DNA from 2 places in the Psychromonas sp. MME2 genome. Region 2 is predicted to be linked to the other one. Evidence: predicted binding sites of a transcription regulator. Region 2 holds the regulator's gene; the other holds the start of a gene.
What was found. Region 2 encodes sigma-54, which starts transcription at its own class of promoters, with help from an activator protein. Its sites were predicted from a motif close to GTTGGCACGNNNNTNGNNT; they were not measured.
Positions count from the first base shown of each region.

Region 1: a site for sigma-54 is predicted at 2,324-2,342, ahead of AB1A03_RS06065 (P-II family nitrogen regulator). Genes of this name have one in related genera too.

Region 1 covers NZ_JBEWXI010000006.1:19,793-25,685, forward strand. The annotation lists gene lipB (lipoyl(octanoyl) transferase LipB) at 1-419, opposite strand, end outside; gene ybeD (DUF493 family protein YbeD) at 435-704, opposite strand; gene AB1A03_RS06060 (serine hydrolase) at 777-1,934, opposite strand; gene AB1A03_RS06065 (P-II family nitrogen regulator) at 2,454-2,792, shown strand; gene AB1A03_RS06070 (ammonium transporter AmtB) at 2,825-4,042, shown strand; gene glgA (glycogen synthase GlgA) at 4,134-5,606, opposite strand; gene glgC (glucose-1-phosphate adenylyltransferase) at 5,698-5,893, opposite strand, start outside.
Region 2 covers NZ_JBEWXI010000012.1:199,789-205,681, forward strand. The annotation lists gene mgtE (magnesium transporter) at 1-1,170, opposite strand, end outside; gene AB1A03_RS11205 (HPr family phosphocarrier protein) at 1,183-1,458, opposite strand; partial or broken gene rapZ (RNase adapter RapZ) at 1,459-2,306, opposite strand; gene ptsN (PTS IIA-like nitrogen regulatory protein PtsN) at 2,345-2,791, opposite strand; gene AB1A03_RS11220 (RNA polymerase factor sigma-54) at 2,893-4,341, opposite strand; gene lptB (LPS export ABC transporter ATP-binding protein) at 4,380-5,105, opposite strand; gene lptA (lipopolysaccharide transport periplasmic protein LptA) at 5,111-5,656, opposite strand; gene lptC (LPS export ABC transporter periplasmic protein LptC) at 5,643-5,893, opposite strand, start outside.

The DNA.
Region 1 (5,893 bases), on a different contig from region 2:
GAGGCAATTTTTTTTCCTTTAACGTAAACACCTGGCGCATCGGGTTTTGCCTCTGCTAACACATGGTAATCAGCTAATAAATCAATAATGCTTTGTTCAATCCCCGATACTAATGTGCGAATATTAAATGCTTTGCGGCGAATATCAATGAGCAAGTAGGCGATGAGTTGCCCTGGGCCATGATAGGTTACTTGCCCCCCTCGGTCGCTTTCTACAATGGGAATGTTAGTTTCTTTTAATAGGTGCTCCGCTTTACCCGCTCTTCCTTGAGTAAATACGGGGGGGTGTTCTACTAGCCATATCTCATCTATGCTGTTTTTATCACGTTGCTCTGTAAACTCACTCATTGCTTGCCATATTTTTTGATATGGCTGTAAACCTAGATAGCGAACGCAAAGTTGTTGATTGATATCAGTCATTTTATAGCACGCAGATTAAAGAATGTAACGAACCAGTTCAAGGCTATTTAATTCAGTATAAATCGTTTCAATATGTTCTTTGCTTGTCACGATAACCGGGATACTTAATGCGTGATAATTACCCTTTGAGCTTGGGGTGACACGTGGAGAATAGTCGCCCGGTGCGTGTTTTTGCAATACAGTCACGACATCATCGATTAATTTAGGATCTGCGACTCCCATAACTTTAAACGCTAAACTACATGGAAATTCTAATAGTTGGTCGAAATTGGTATTTAATGCCATTGGCACCTCCAAAAATAAAAAAGAAAATGAGGTGTATCGCCCCATTTTCTGTATGAATGGTGAAAGTTACTATTAACCAAACCAACCGATAAATAATAATTTAATGTAATCAATGAGGCGACTGAATAATCCACCTTCTTCTACTGTCTCTAAGGCCACTAAGTTATAGCTGGCAATAGACTCGTCATCCACGGAATAGTTTACTTGGCCAACCACATCCCCTTTTTGGATCGGTGCACGTAACTCATCGTTTATAACAAAATCGGCCTTAAGATTTTTAGCTTGGCCTCTTTGTAATGTGATTGTTGTATCAACATTAACCCCTAAGCCGATCATCTCTCTATTCCCCATCCAAACACGTTCAGTGGCAAGTTGATCTCCTGCATTATATGGCGTTAATGTTTCAAAAAATCGGAATCCCCAGTTAAGTAATTTCTTACTTTCAACTTTACGTGCATCTTCAGATTTAGTTCCCATGACGACGCTAATTAAACGCATGCCATCTTTCGTTGCTGAAGAAACTAAGCTATATCCTGCATCGCTGGTGTGACCTGTTTTTATACCGTCAACATTTAAGCTTTTATCCCATAGAAGCCCATTGCGGTTGTATTGTAAGATACCGTTATACTTAAATGATTTCTCGCTGTAAATTTTGTACTCATCAGGCACGTCAGCGATCAATGCTTTGGCGAGTATCGCCATATCATGAGCACTGGTATAATGGTCCTCTGAATGTAAACCGTGGCTATTAACGAAATGTGTATTTGTCATGCCTAATTGCGCTGCCCATGAGTTCATTAGGTCAGCAAAAGCACTTTCACTTCCTGCGATATGTTCAGCCATTGCAACACAGGCATCATTGCCAGATTGTATAATAATACCGCGATTAAGATCTTCAACACTAACTTCTTTACCCACTTCAATAAACATCTTTGAAGAGTCTGGGAAATTTTTAGACCATGCTTTTTCTGAGATGATTACTTTATCTGTCGGATTTAAGTTTCCTGATTTTAACTCTTGACCAATAATGAAACTGGTCATCATTTTAGTCAAGCTTGCTGGGGCTAATCTTTCTTCACCGTTACTTTCTGAGAGTATTTTTCCTGAATCATAATCGATCAACAAATAAGCTTTTGCAGAAATAGCGGGGGCATTTGGAACCACCTGTGGAGCTGCGAACGCATTAAAACTTAATATGCAAGTGATTAACAGTAGGCCTATTTTTTTCATCGGTTTTACCTTTGAATAGTTATATGAATGTCATAAGTGTAAATTAATGGTGATGATAGCAGATGCTTTAGTGTGAGGCTAAATGATTTATCTTTTAGCCTCTCCTCATGATTAAAATAATCTTAGCGGTGTATTTTATGCTATCTATCTATATTTGCCTATGCACTGCAATTGTGCAATTACAATATTAACGAATGTATCAATATAGTAACTGTTTTCATTGAAATTTTTTTGTCTTTATTAAGTTTATTTATTATGCAAATGCATGTTGTTGCTGAATTGTTACTAACTTGGTGCATAACTCTTTTTTGATGGTTCAATATGGTGCGAAATATGATGTTGCATTCCTTTGTTTTTGATTAAGTTGTTGTTATTTAATGGTTTTTAACTTTGGCATGCTATTTGTATTTGTAGTCGTAAGTTATCAATTTTTAGTTATGTGTCAGTTGGGTTGTTCACCATGATGTTTGACTAACACATTTAATGTTCGATTTAATTTTCAATAAAAAAGGAATTATCATGAAAATGTTAACCGCAATAATTAAACCATTTAAATTAGATGAAGTACGCGAAGCAATCATGAATGCAGGTATTGCCGGCGTTACTGTTTCTGAAGTGAAAGGGTTTGGTCGTCAAAAGGGGCATACAGAATTGTACCGTGGCGCAGAATACCAAGTCGATTTTTTACCAAAAGTAAAATTGGAGATAGCGGTAAAAGATGAAGAGGTAGACATCTTAGTGGAAGCAATCACAAGTGCTGCTAATACAGGGAAAGTGGGCGACGGTAAAATATTCATCCAATCACTTGAGCAAGTAGTGCGTATTCGTACCGGTGAGCTCGATGATGAAGCACTTTAATTTAGTTTAAGAATTTAAAGAAGGGAATTATTATGGAAAATACAGTAACAGAACTTAGATTTGCGCTTGATACCTTTTATTTTTTAATATCGGGTGTCTTGGTTATGTGGATGGCTGCGGGATTTGCCATGTTAGAAGCTGGACTTGTTCGCTCTAAAAATACCACTGAGATTTTAACTAAAAATATCGTGCTATATGCTATTGCTTGTACGATGTTTTTATTAGTTGGTTATAACATTATGTATGTTGATAACGCTGCCGGTGGGTGGTTGCCATCATTAGGTGGATTGATTGGCACGCAGGCTGCTGATGCAGACCATTCTCTTGAGTCCGACTTCTTCTTCCAAGTGGTTTTCGTGGCAACGGCGATGTCAATTGTATCGGGTGCCGTGGCTGAGCGTATGAAGCTTTGGGCATTTTTAATCTTCTCTATTTTCTTAACTGGCTTTATTTATCCAATGGAAGGTTACTGGACATGGGGCGGTGGCTTTTTAAGTGAAGCTGGTTTTAGTGATTTTGCTGGTTCAGGTATCGTACATATGGCGGGTGCAGCTGCCGCATTAGCAGCCGTGATCCTACTTGGTGCACGTAAAGGCAAATTTGGTAAGGATGGTTCAATTCACCCAATTCCAGGTTCAAACATGCCACTTGCAACATTAGGTACACTTATTCTATGGATGGGTTGGTTTGGTTTCAACGGTGGTTCGCAACTCGCATTGTCAAATGCTGAAAATGCAACTGCAGTGGGTCTTATCTTTGTTAATACCAATGCAGCAGCAGCAACGGGCGCAATTGCAGCAATGTTGGTCAGTAAAGTAAGATGGGGTAAAGCAGATTTAACTATGATTCTAAATGGTGCATTAGCTGGGTTAGTTGCTATTACGGCGGATCCTCTTTCTCCAACACCTCTATTTTCAGCAGGCATTGGTGCAGTTGCAGGTATCCTAGTTGTATATAGCATTACAATGTTTGATAAATTAAAGTTAGACGATCCAGTGGGTGCATTATCAGTACATGGTGTGTGTGGTCTATTTGGTCTGTTAGTTGTACCGATGAACAATGAAGGTGCATCATTTGCTAGCCAGTTATATGGTGCTGCAGTTATCTTTGGTTTTGTCTTTATTGCTTCTTGGATTGTTTGGGCGATTATCAAAGTAACCATGGGTATCCGCGTTAGCGCAGAAGAAGAAGAAACGGGTATGGATTTACACGATTGTGGTGTTGAAGCTTATCCTGAGTTTACAAAGTAATTAAATAAATAATAATAAACAGGTTATAACTTTTTGCCCCTGACTTATCCTTGAGTCAGGGGCTTTTTCTTTTAATAAATAGGAGTTGCTATTATATCTTATGGGAAAAAAGGGCGTTGTAATAAAGGTGTTGATAATGTCTAGCGGCATCAGACCAATAAAAATGGCTGCGCATCGCCTGTTGTTTTAAACGTTGTAGCTCTTCCGGGTGCTCGATGTAGAGTAGCAATACACGACGTAATAAATTCAACAGTTGATTTGGGTTTATATCATGAAACATAAAACCATTTGCGTTGTCAGGATCTTGGTCATAGTCGATGACGGTATCTTTTAATCCACCTACACCTCGCACGATAGGAAGAGTCCCATACGCTAAGCTGTAGAGTTGGTTTAGACCACAGGGCTCAAAAATGGATGGCATGAGGAAAAAGTCAGCACCGGCTTCTATCATATGTGAAAGCCTATCACTGTAGGCATCAATAAATTTGAATTTATCGGGGTAATGTTTGGCGATTGCGCTTAGGTGGCCTGTAATCCCTGGATCGCCTGAACCTATAATCACCAATTGTACGTTATGTTTTAAAAAGCGATCCAGCATTGGTATTATTAAACCAAAACCTTTTTGATCTGTTAAGCGACATATCATCCCAAATAACGGGTTGTCATTGACAGGCAAACCCACTTTATTTTGTAGCGATTTTTTGCATAATGCTTTGCCTGTGAGATCATCTGCGGAGAAATTATCTGTAATCAAATTGTCGCTTTGAGGGTTCCAATCTAGGTAATCGCAACCATTTAGTATACCTTCAAAATCATGCATACGAGCAATAAAATGTTCTGACATTCCATGCGAACCAAGTACGGTTAATAGTTCACTGGCATAGTTAGGACTAACTGTATTAATTTTATCGCTGTAGGTAACACCGACTTTCAAGTAATTAATATAATTATAATTCTCTAAAACTCGTTCATCCATGCAAGCGCTTATTTCTGGTATTAAGTTAAGTTGAGACTTATCAAAAATACCTTGATAACAGGCGTTATGTGTTGTGAGCACTGTTTTCGTGAAAGTAAAACGAGAGCTATCATGGTAACGCGTTTTTAGTAAATAAGGGACTAAGCCTGTATGCCAATCGTTACAATGGATGATATCGGGGGTATAGTCACACGCTTCGCAAGTTTGCAACGCAGCGAGGGCAAAAAAAGCAAAACGCTCTCCATTATCAGGGTAAGCCTTATTCTCTTCTCCGTATAATCCGAGGCGATCAAAGTAATGCGCGTTATCAATGGCTAATACTTCAATACCATCTAAATGAAGAGACTGTACATTAAATTTAACATCGGGACGACAGGCATCGGTATTTAATGTTAAGGAGTGCCTATGTTGAGCTTCTTCACGATGTTCTATAGTGCCGTAAAAGGGGGTGATGATAGTAACATCATGGCCTAAATCGCGTAATTCAATGGGGAGTGCTTTGGCGACATCTGCTAAACCACCTGTTTTAGAAAAACCGTCTACTTCTGATGAGATGAAAATAATTTTTAATTTTCTATGATTATTCAATGAAAAACTCCTTGGGCAATCGCATTGCCATGTACAATAAGTTTAAGCCCTCAATAGTGATACTATGAAGAGATTGTTTTTGTTAAATTTGTTATGCCGTGATTCTGGCCCCTTTGGGAATAACCACAATGCCTTCATCGGAGACGGTAAAACGCTTTTTATCCTCTTCAAGATTAAAGCCGATATTGATGTTATCGGCAACATGAACATCTTTATCAATGATCACTTTATGGAGCTTACAATTTTTACCAATTCTAATGTCGCCAAGTAAAATTGATTCTGAGATA
Region 2 (5,893 bases):
AACACGTATATCATCTTTCCAAATAGCGACGGCAGAAGCGACTAAAATTGCCCAAACAATACCATTAAGCAATCCGATAGCGGCTTCTTTGCCAATTAGCCAGCGCGTGTTATTGTCACTTATATGGCCAACGGCAATACCACGGATAACCAATGCTAATGTTTGATTACCCGCGATCCCCCCCATGCTAGGGACAATCGTCATTAAGACGGCAAGAGTGGCCATTTGTTCTAAGGTCGCTTCAAACATATTAGATACGGAAGCGGCAACAAAGGCGGCCATTAGATTAACCGATAACCAAACAGTACGTCGTTTAGCACTGGGAATTATCGCGGCAAATGTATCTTCATCATCGTCCATACCAGCCATACCCATCATCGAGTGTTCGGCATTTTCACGAATAATATCAACAACATCATCGATAGTGATTCGACCAAGAAGGTGTTTGTTGGCATCGATAACAGGCGCGGATATCCAGTCATGACGTTCGAATAATTTAGCTATTTCACCTTCATCGAGTTCTACCGATAACGCTTCGGTTTGATCATTCATTACCTGTTCAACAGACAGACTTGGATCAACGGTAAGTAGAGTCGATAGTGGTACATCACCAATTAATTGGTCGTCTTCATTGACCACATATAAGGTGTCGGTTGCTTCTGGTAATTCCCCTTTGAGGCGTAAATAACGTAAAACAACATCAATAGAGACATCCGCTCTTAGCGTGATCGTGTCGGTGTTCATTAACGAACCAGCGGTATCCTCAGGGTAAGCCAATGCTTGTTCTACACGGTGTCTATCTTGCTTGTCCATCTTCTGTAAGACGGCTTGATAGAGGCTATCTGGAATGCCCCTTAGTATGTAGGCGAGATCATCGGTATCCATCCCTTCTGTGGCGGCTACAAGATTAGCGGCACCCATTAAATTGATAATGCCATCTTTAGCATCTTCATTTAATTCTTCTAAAATTTCACCATGTTGGTCATGGTCGGTTAAATTCCAAAGCACTTTACGGTGGGAAGGAGGGGAGGACTCCAGTAGTAAAGCGATGTCACAGGCAGCCATTTTATCAAGGATGCTGCGTGCACGGACAAACATGCCACTTTCTACTGCTTGATTAACTTCTTGAAGGCGTTGCTGAGCATTTTGTACATCTGTATTTTCCAGCATTGCCTAACTCCTTTATTCTTCTTCGAAAAATTTATCTTCTATTAACTTTGTAACTGCACTCATTGCTTGCTCTGCTTGATTACCTTGGGCAATAATCTCTATCTCTTGACCATAACAGGTTTCTAACACCAACAATCCCAACACACTATCAGCATCGGCCTGTTTTCCTTGATGCTTAATGGTGATGGTGGCATCAAAAGAGTTTACTAATTCAACCAATTTTATGGTTGCTCGTGTATGCAGGCCAAGTTTATTCTGTATTGTAATTGTTTGATTAATGATAGCCATTTATTTATTGCCTTTTAAACATTTATGTTCAATTTGCACTTGGTAGTGAGGTTTAAAACGTGCCGCTATTTGCTCAGTGACATAGACGAACGGTGTTTCCCTCCAGTACAACCAATCGCAATCGTGACGTAATTTCGGTTATTCGTTTCAAGGTAGGGTAACCAAGAGTGGAATAGATTTTCTATTTGATTGATGGTCTGCTCGACCATAGGCTGGCTACGCAGGTAATCTTTAACTGGCTTTTCAAGGCCAGTGTGTTCTTGCAGTTCTGGTATCCAATGAGGGTTGGGTAAAAAGCGTACATCAAACATATAATCAGCATCTTCCGGGACCTTATATTTAAAGCCAAAAGATTGGAAAATAATCAATAAGTTACTTTTAGTTGAACCTTGTAAGTGAAGTTTTAGATGTTCGTTGAGATTGTGAATCGATAACGTTGTGGTATCAATCGTTAATGAGGCTATATTCTTTATGGGAAGTAGTAGCTCTTGTTCTAGGTCTAGCGCTTGCGATAAGGATAATTTGCGTTTAGATAATGGATGCAGGCGCCTTGTTTCACTATAACGGCGGATTAAAGCGCTGGTCATGGCATCGAGATAAATTATTTCTACTTCAATTTTATTCTGTAATGCAGCAAGCAACGTTTCTATAGCGGCTATGTCGTGAGGCAAGTTGCGAATATCTAAGCTGATCGCAACTTTATTATTGCTGGGATCAACGCTATCAAGTAATTGTTCAAGGAGTTGGTATGGGACACCATCGATGCAGTTATAACCTAAATCTTCAAGTACATGTAACGCGATCGTTTTTCCTGAGCCTGAGCGTCCACTAATAATTATTAATTTCATGCTAATCCCAACTAGTTATTGACTCTGTCCTATGTTAACTACTCTGATTGTAGTAATTTAAACAAGGCTTCGTCTGAATCTGCCGTTCTCAATTGACGCAGAAATGGTTTATCTAATAATTTTTTGCTAATTTCAGAGAGTGCAACTAGGTACTCTTGGCATTTATCTTCAGGAACAAAAATAGCAAATAAAAGGTCGACATTATTACCATCGTAAGCATCGTAATCAATGGCTGTATCACATTGTAAAAAAACGGCTGTAGCGGGCAACGATGTATCAATTTTTACATGTGGGATTGCAATGCCGCTTCCGACCCCCGTTGACCCTATTTTTTCACGCGCAATTAAATCGTTAAATAACGTTTGTGCGTCAATGCCTAGTTTTTCAGCCGCGATATGGCTAATTTTTTCTAGTGCGCCTTTTTTACTTGTACAGTTTACCTTGCTGAAAACGGAGTCTTGAGTTAATAAAGTCGATATTTTCATATTATATATTCTGTTTACGATCCATAAAATTAGCGCGCAATTCTAGCAGGTTCTTCTTGAATGACTATTAACAAATAGTCATTTTTTAATCTTAATCAAGTCTATAGCAACTGTTTACGCTGATTTGATGGCGGTATACCTAATGATTCTCTATATTTTGCAATGGTTCTACGTGCGACTTTAATACCTTGCTCTTCGAGTAACTGAGTTATTTTATTATCACTTAAAGGTTTATTTGGTGATTCTGCTGTTACTAGCTTCTTGATTAATGCGCGAATGGCTGTCGATGAACACTCTCCACCACTTTCAGTGGCGACATGGCTAGAAAAGAAAAATTTGAGCTCATAAATCCCTCTAGGGGTGTGCATAAACTTCTGCGTAGTCACCCGAGAAATCGTTGATTCATGCATTTCAACCTCTAGTGCTACATCATTTAACACCATCGGTTTCATTGCTTCATCACCATACTCGAAAAAAGCTTGCTGTTGTTGGACGATACAATTGGAAACCTTTAGCAGTGTCTCATTTCGACTCTCTAAGCTTTTAATGAACCATTTAGCTTCTTGTAAGTGACCTTTAATAAATTGTGAATCTGTTTTACTGATATTAGATTTACATAAATCGGCATATTGCTGATTAATCGATAAGTGTGGATTGCAATCAGGGTTTAAAGAAACACGCCACTGCCCTGCAATTTTTTTAACGTAAACATCGGGTACGATATATTGTGCTTTACTCTCTTCGAGTTGATTGCCAGGACGAGGCTCTAGACTCTGAATAAGGCGCATTACTTCACCTAATTCACTCTCTTTTAGTTTAGTTTTTCTTGCTAATGTTCGGTAATCTCGATTAGCCAGTAAATCCATATGCAAATCAAGAATCATTAATGCTTCGCTGCGCCATTGTGTTTGTTCTGACAGATGTTTTAGTTGTATTTGCAAACACTCTTGTGTGGACCGAGCTGCCACACCAAGCGGATCAAAATGTTGGATACGTTTTAGTACCGCTTCCACTTCATCTAACTCTAGATCCGTTAGTTCATCATTTAAACTTTCTAAGATATCTCTGCAGCTAGTGGTTAAATAGCCGGATTCATCAATGGAATCGATAATTGCGGTAGCAATGAGCTGGTCTGTATCTGTAAATGGCGTCAACTGCATCTGCCAGATTAAGTGGTCTTGTAATGTATCTGAAGATTCGCCTTGATAGACAGTATCTTCACCTTCATAATTGACTGTGCCAGAGGAGACTGACGTTGTTGGTGGTGCAGTGAATGACTCTTCCCAGCTATTTTCAATAGGCAAATCATCGGAGAACTCCTGTTGAGTTAACGCCTCCGATGTGTCCATGTCGCTACTATCTTTTTGTTCGCTACTTACCTCTGCAATACCACTTTCATCGTCTTGTTGAAGTAGCGGATTTTCATCCAGCACATTTTGAATTTCTTGCTGTAAATCAAGTGTAGAGAGTTGTAATAATTTAATAGCTTGTTGTAATTGAGGGGTCATAGCAAGCTGCTGACCCATTTTCAATTGTAAACCCTGTTTTATCAAAGTATCTCTTCCTCTTACGCAAATAAGGTGATTAATTAAAGTCTAAACTCTTCACCCAAGTAGACCTGTTTTACATGGTCATTCTCTAATATTTCTTGCTGTGTGCCAACTGCAATAATTTCACCATGACTAACAATGTACGAGTGTTGGCAGACATCTAAGGTTTCTCGAACGTTATGGTCGGTAATTAATACGCCCAAACCGCGGTCACGCAACTGCTGAATAATATTTTTTATGTCGATAACTGAAATGGGATCCACACCGGCAAAGGGTTCATCTAGTAATATGAATTTTGGCTCTGTAGCAAGCGCTCGGGCTATCTCTACCCTGCGACGCTCACCACCGGATAAGCTCATCCCTTTGCTGTGGCGAATGTGGGTGATATGAAACTCTTGTAATAGGGTCTCTAGCTTATCTTCGCGCTGTGCTGCCGTTAACTCTTTACGAATTTGTAAAATGCCCATGATATTTTCGCTTACCGTTAAACGACGAAATATAGAGGCCTCCTGAGGGAGGTAACCGATCCCTTTTTGTGCTCGAATATGCATGGGATGATGAGAAATATCTTCATCATCAATGGTTATTTTACCTTCATCTTGTTTTACTAAACCCACCACCATGTAAAAAGAGGTTGTTTTACCCGCGCCGTTAGGGCCAAGTAAACCGACAATTTCACCTGTTTTCACGGTTAAGCTAACACCATTAACTACCGTGCGACCTTTGTAGCTTTTCACTAAACCTTGTGCAATTAATTCTGCCATTCTATCTATTCTTCTTTTTCTATGGTTTTGTCGTCCGAGGTCGATGTGTTTTTATTTTCAAATTGTGCGGGTAAAAATACCGTGTTAACACGATCAGTTGCAGCTTGACCCGTGCTCACCGTTAACTCTTCATTATTGATGGAGTACACGATTTTTTCACCATTAACTTCACTATCTAGTTGTTTTACTTGAGCATTGTCCTGTAGCGTGATGGTGCTTTCTGCTAGATCATAGCGAATGGTGTTGGCTTGGGCATCAAAGGGTTTGCCATCATCTTGTGTTTGATAAAATGTCGCTAAATTGCCTTCTGCTATCATTATTTCTTGGTTTGCTTTTTCACCACGAATGACCGTTAGTTTGTCTGCGGTAATTTTGATCGTTCCCTGAGTTAATATCACATTGTCAATAAATACAACCGTATTTTCCTTCATTTTTGCATGTTGACTGACGGAGCTAACATGGATCGGCTGTTCATAATCAGACTCAATGGAAAAGCAGGAAAATGTGATGATTAACGTGCTGATTGCTATGCTAAATTTAATTTTTTTCATTGAGATATACCGTTTCAATTTTATCTTTGACAACAAATTCTTCAGACTCTAATGACCCCCATAGTCCGACGCCTTGTTGCTTCATTTGCGGCCCAGTCCAATTAACAAAAAGATCGCTGGTCACTTCTTTTTTATCTAATAGTATCGTTAGCTCTTGTGTGTGCATCGTTTGCACTAATTGATCCAAGCTCAGATTTTTTAGCCATACATCATCATTTAACGTTAGTGTGTCTTGAT